Regions from separate parts of the Sporomusa sp. 246TCP1 genome, predicted to be linked through region 1. Evidence: riboswitches for the same ligand, from Rfam matches in the RefSeq annotation. Region 1 holds a riboswitch; the other holds the start of a gene.
What was found. Region 1 has a riboswitch for cobalamin ahead of AC1ECB_RS10685 (hypothetical protein). Riboswitches for the same ligand answer to the same signal wherever they lie in the genome.
Positions count from the first base shown of each region.

Region 2: another riboswitch for cobalamin. It lies ahead of AC1ECB_RS18805 (nicotinate-nucleotide--dimethylbenzimidazole phosphoribosyltransferase); the one in region 1 lies ahead of AC1ECB_RS10685 (hypothetical protein).

Region 1 covers NZ_CM170492.1:2,193,894-2,197,085, reverse strand. Annotated here, with positions in the region: gene AC1ECB_RS10690 (autotransporter outer membrane beta-barrel domain-containing protein) at 1-782, shown strand, start outside; cobalamin riboswitch at 907-1,087, shown strand; gene AC1ECB_RS10685 (hypothetical protein) at 1,207-1,731, shown strand; gene AC1ECB_RS10680 (hypothetical protein) at 1,728-2,396, shown strand; cobalamin riboswitch at 2,440-2,620, shown strand; cobalamin riboswitch at 2,757-2,939, shown strand; gene AC1ECB_RS10675 (hypothetical protein) at 3,150-3,192, shown strand, end outside.
Region 2 covers NZ_CM170492.1:3,971,024-3,974,215, reverse strand. Annotated here, with positions in the region: gene AC1ECB_RS18815 (hypothetical protein) at 74-271, opposite strand; gene eutJ (ethanolamine utilization protein EutJ) at 475-1,290, shown strand; cobalamin riboswitch at 1,401-1,599, shown strand; gene AC1ECB_RS18805 (nicotinate-nucleotide--dimethylbenzimidazole phosphoribosyltransferase) at 1,724-2,758, shown strand; gene AC1ECB_RS18800 (response regulator) at 2,816-3,192, shown strand, end outside.

The DNA.
Region 1 (3,192 bases):
GCGGCGGCAAAACCAGCTATAAGCAGGATAATACCGATTTCAAAACTGACTTTAAAACCTATCAATTAGGTTATGACAAAGCCGTAGGCCAGGACGGCTGGCGTCTTGGCGCTGCGGTAAGTTATCTTAAAGGCGACAGCGCTTACGAAACAGGCAGCGGCGACAACCGGTCTACGAGCCTGAGCTTGTATGGCAGCTGGCTGGGAGAAAAAGGCCACTATGCCGATGTTATTCTGCGCGGCAGTAAAGTGAAAGCCGATTATACAGTATATAATGATTACGGCTACAAGCTTAACGGTGATTATGATACAACAGGAATGGCAGTAAGTGCTGAATATGGACGACGTATTAAAACTGGCAGCAAAGGCTTCTATTATGAGCCGCAGGTTGAATTTACCTACAGCCGGCTGGGAAGCGACAGCTATAACGCCCACAGCGATTATTTGGGTGGCACGGATCTGCATGTAGTGCAGGATAGTTTTGACAGCCTGATTGGGCGCATTGGGATTGGCGCTGGAGTTCAGAACGAACGCAGCAGCGCTTTTGTCAAGGTATCATTGCTGCATGAGTTCCTGGGAGACTTTGCCACCAGCTATTCGGCCTCCGGCGAGCAGTCTAAAAGCACAAGCGCGGACTTTGGTGGTACCTGGGTCAATCTACAACTTGGCGGTACAGCTAAGCTTAGTAATAACAGTTTTGCTTACGCTAATGTTGAAAAATCATTTGGCGGCGATGTCAAGATGGACTGGCGTGCTGATGCAGGCTTCCGGTTCACCTTTTAAACAACTGTGAATATGATTAGAGTTGTTGAAATAAAAAAAACGTCGAAATAAGCAGAATGAATTTCCGTGACAATTATAACCATCAGTGCTAGAATTAAACAATAGAAGGAATAATAAGACAAAAAAATAGCGTAAAGGTACAGGTGCCCGCAAGGGCTTCATAGAAAAGCCGGTGAAAGACCGGCGCGGTCCCGCCACTGTAATGGGGAGCAATGCCAAGAGATACCACTGGGATATAAGTCCTGGGAAGGTTTGGCTGCGCAATGATCCAGAGCCAGGAGAACTGCCTGTACAACAATCACCGTAGACCTGCGAGAGATGGGGAGGGGATTTGATGAACAAGCATCCCCCTTTGGTCGTCACAGGGGGATGCTTTTATTTTTTAATTAATTCAGCAGGGAGAGGGCGTAAAGGAGCATTTACAATGAAGAATTCAGTACTGTTATTACTTGTGGGTTGTTTCTTACTTCCCGGTATTTCTGTACAGGCCGCAGAACCGGCAGATACTTCGCCGCTAACTTGGGAGATAAGCGTTTTGCAAAAACCAACCGCAGAAGAAATCGAGCGGCAACGCTGGTCTGATGTATATGCCAATGACATTGGTAGTTATAGATTTGACAATAAATCACTGCACATTGATGAAACCGATAAAAATTTGGTGCATGTTCTGATTAGAACCATTTTTGCCGATTCGAAGATTATCGGCAATTTGAACGAAAAGTATCAGGGAAAACTGAGCGCAGGTGACAAAGTCACTCTCAGCGAAATGCAGATGGTCTTTCAGCTAAAGGAAAAAATGTATGCAGTAACAGAGACCAGGATAGTTAGCGAACAAGGAATTGTAGTGGAAGATACCAAGAAAACTGCCAAATTTGTTGCTGTTACGCCAAATACCTTTGCTGAATCCATGTACTATATTGCTAAAAAGTGTAAGCAGGGATGCCTATGATCAAAATGCCAAATATTGATTTCGTTCACCTGGATACGGCAACCCCCAGTGAGCGGCAAGCGGCCGATCAAGAAATCGTACAATGGGCCGCAGAGGTGTTAGCGGAAGTGGTAAAAAAACCGGATGAGCTTAGCGAAAGACAATTAAATCGGTATTTGTATGTGATAACAAAATTCAGTCTGTTTTTGCCCAATGCCGCCAATCCCCTCGATTTTAATCAGTATTTTCTTTTTATTTTCTGCTATTCGTTATTTAATGCCATATATGTTGACAGACAACAAGGGCGGGTCATAAACTTTAGCACCGAAGATGTATATGCCGTCTTGATACTGATCTTCAAAAAATATTTTACCAACAATCACAATCGGCTGCCGAATTACTTTAAACTAATTCGAAATCTGAATGATACCAAAGCGTTTACCGAACAATTTAGGGAGCACTGTCAGGAAGAACGCAAAAAACTGGATTATTATGCGGTAATAGAATACCTGAACGAGAAAAAACTGGTAGAATTGGTTCCTCCGATACCGTCAATCAAAGTACATCCTAAGATCGTAACAACCATCTTATATGAACTTTGTCATTTAATCAGGCAAAGCAGTCAGAAGACAGCAATGGAAAATGACATGGCCGCCGGTAAGTGTAGTCTAGGGAAAGTGTTTTGAATCTGCTGTCAGGCGGCTATAACAATAGCAAATATAAGACAATACATAGCGTAAAGGTACAGGTGCCCGCAAGGGCTTCATAGAAAAGCCGGTGAAAGGCCGGCGCGGTCCCGCCACTGTAATGGGGAGCAAAGCCAAGAGATGCCACTGGGATACAAGTCCTGGGAAGGTTTGGCAGCGTAATGATCCAGAGCCAGGAGAACTGCCTGTACAACAATCACCGTTGACCTGCGAAGATGGGGAGGGGATTTAATGAACAAGCAGACGTAACCCCCCTATAATATTACAGGGGGGTTATTTTATTTACGCTTGTCACCAGGTGGGACAAGCAATGACTTACCAACAACAGCATAGCAGATATCACAGGATATCGGAATAGGTGCCCTGCGGGGCTTAATAGGGAAGCCGGTTAAAGACCGGCACGGTCACGCCACTGTAAACGGGGAGCAATCTCGCCTAGTTGCCACTGGAGCAATCGCTTTGGGAAGGCGCGGGAAAGCCATGAACCGGAGTCAGGATAACTGCCTATTTGACAATCACCATTTTACCTGCGAGTGACAGGGAGGGGATTACGTAAGGTTACCAGACCCTAAAGAAGCTGGCAGCTTAGCGTAAGCACTCCCCAAAAGGGAGTTTTTTTATTTGCTATAGAAAGAGGTGAGACAATTAATACTGGTCGTCGCGTACCTATATTTAATGAATAGCGGTAGCTAAACAAGTTTAGTATGCGGATTATTTGAAAAGGAGCGGAGAATGAAAAAAAAAATAATCGTATTTTTAGTGCTTTTCAGTTTAG
Region 2 (3,192 bases), 1.8 Mb from region 1:
AAAACCCCGCTCCTTGTACTCCATTGACTCAACGTAAGACAAAGGATTGCGTTAGCGGTTTTCTTATTTGCTGCTAAACAGGACGGCGGGCAAGAGTACGAAGTTTCATTTCATGTTCGCCGGTGACTTCTGCCAGGGACTTTAAGTCTTCGTGGATGTTATCAACTTTTCTACTGGTTAATTGGAGCAAATGATAGATGTCTTTTTGCTGGACTTCGCCGTATTGGTCAATCTTGCTTTCTAAGCGGGTAATATTGGCTTTGGTAGCCATAGTGGATTGGATTGTGGATGACGGTATCCATATCAGATTTACCAACAGAAAAAGGCAAGAATCTACTATATACAAGTGTGAAAGGGGAGAGTAAACTACAGGTAATAAAAATTATGACTATGGTGACAGGTATTTACCCAAATTTTAAGGGAATATAATACCATAGCCATTTGAGAATGACGGTGGGCGGCAGGGGGACTAATGTGGAAACTTATGAGAAGATTCATCGATTGCATGAATTGATTGAAACCAAAACGGTAGCCGATTTGCCAGGCCCCTACAAGGTAGGTGTTGACCTGGGAACAGCCGATGTGGTGCTGGTTGTTATTGATGAGGCAGGTAATCCGGTGGCGGGTAGTATGCAGTGGGCTTCAGTTGTAAAAGACGGTTTGGTTGTTGATTTTCGGGGCGCCATGGTTATTGTTGAAGAGTTGAAGGCTGAGGTTGAAGCGCGAATGGGAGTTACCTTAGTTAAAGGAGCTACTGCTATTCCGCCTGGGACGATGGGAAGAAACGCGATGGCCTGTGGTCATATTATTGCCGGGGCTGGTTTGGAACCCGTCTGCCAGGTAGATGAACCGGTGGCGGCGGCTATGGCTTTGGGGATTTCGCATGGCATTGTGGTAGACATTGGCGGTGGTACTACTGGTATTGCTGTTTTACATAAGGGAGAGTTAGTTTTTACGGCTGATGAACCAACAGGGGGTACGCATGTGTCCCTAGTTTTGGCAGGGGCATATAAGATATCTTTTGAAGAAGCGGAGTTATTGAAACGCGACTTGACTCAGCACCGCAAAATTATGCCGGTGATTCTGCCGGTTGTGGAAAAAATGGCAACTGTGGTTAAAAATATGTTAATTGGCTATGAAGAGTTTGATGACTATCCTATCTATGTTGTGGGCGGTACGGCGTATTTGCAGGGGTTTGAAACCGAGTTTGGCAAAGCGTTTGGCCGGCAGGTCCATGTACCGCCCCATCCTTTGCTGGTGACACCACTGGGAATTGCAATGTTTGGTTAGGTTTTTATAATAGAACTTTTCTGACTAAAAGTTTCAACATCTTGCGAACCTACATAGGCTAACAGGAGAATGGTCATAACTGTAGAACGAGTATAGCAGATCAAAATTTAATAATTTGCCACCATACAGGTGCCTCTTAGTAAGCTAAGAGGAGAATAGGGAAGTTCGGAAGGATTGCAATCCTTAAACGACGCGGTCGCGCCACTGTAATCGGGGAAGAATGCTTTTATTATGCCACCGGCAAGCGGGAAGGCAAGGGTGTTCTTATGATCCGTAAGCCAGGAGACCTGCCTGTTTTGGCTGTTATTTACCTCCGCGCCAGAGGTAGTACCAGAAGGACAGGATTTTATGAAAATATAACCCTGGCCCTTTTGGGCTAGGTTTTTTTTTATTTATTGTATTGGCGCAAAACAAAAAAATAGGGGGATTCAGCATGAATTTTCAGGCAAGAGTAGATGATTTAGTTAATGGTGCAGCAAAACCAGTAAATAGCCTAGGCCTATTAGAGAAAATTTTTAAAAAAATGTTATTGGCCTGGGGTACGATGCATCCGGAAATTAAACCCTATCATTTAATATTTGCAGCCGATAATGGCGTTATTGAAGAAGGTGTGGTGAATTTTCCCGAGGAAATTACCTACCTTCAGGCGCAGAACATGGTAGACGGGCGAGCGACTATTAGTTGTTTTTGTCAGGTTAATAATGTTCCCTATTCGGTAATTGATATTGGAATCAATAACAAAAAAACAGTAGGCATCAACCGCAGAGTTGCTTCCGGCACCAAAAATTTTATGAAAGAGGAAGCCATGACACCGGCTGAATTTGAGCAGGCCTGGCATGTAGGGGAAGAGATGGTTAATTATGCCATAGATACCCAAGACGCTAATTTGGTGTCTTTTGGCGAGATGGGAATTGGTAATACTACTACTTCTTCCGCCGTGTTGCATGCCATGACCGGTATTTTACCTGAATTTGTCGTAGGGTATGGAGCCAGTACACCAACGAATGAGGTTATCAGAAGAAAGTGTGTTGTAGTGGCTAAAGGCGTTGAGCGCCATCGGGAAAGCTTTTATCGCATTGAGGATATTTTGCGCTGTGTTGGGGGCTTTGATATTGTCGCCATATGCGCGGGTATGATTGCGTGTGCAAAACGCAAAACTCCTTTTGTCATTGATGGTTTCATTACCGCTGTGGCTTTTGCCTGTGCCGCACGGATTAGCAGGGAGGTAGAGCATTGCGGGTTACCTTCCCATATGTCCAAAGAGCCGGGGATGTCTTATGCGATGCTGTTAGGTAATATATTGGCTGATGATATACCCATCAGGGCTAATATGGGATTAGGCGAGGGAACCGGAGCTATATTGATGGTTGCCATGCTTAAAACCATGACCTATACTATGTATAATATGGCGAAACTTTCTGATTTTGAGTTAAGCACACCAGAACCGCAGCGAGTGGCAGGTATGTAATAAGTAAGGCTATATCTTCCTGCTTGTTGCTGATGAAAAGATATAGGAGACACAGGTATGTATACACTGTTGATTGCCGATGACGAACAATTAGAGCGGCAGGCCTTGCGGTTTATTATTGAGCATAATTGCCCGGAGATTCACATTATTGCGGAAACCGGGGATGGCAAGAGTGCGGTAGTTATTACTGCTGCCGAAAAACCGGATATTGTGCTCATGGACATTCGTATGCCTGAGATTAATGGTCTGGAGGCGGCACGTGCCATTAAAGCAAGGGTGCCTGATACAACTATTGTCATGCTGACGGCCTTTGATGAATTCAATTATGCCAAAGAAGCGCTGTCGCTGGGCGCGGCAGAGTATCTGTTAAAGCCGCTGCGACCGAAAGATTTGCTGCAAACGCTACAGACTATTGCGGAGAAAATCACCCACCG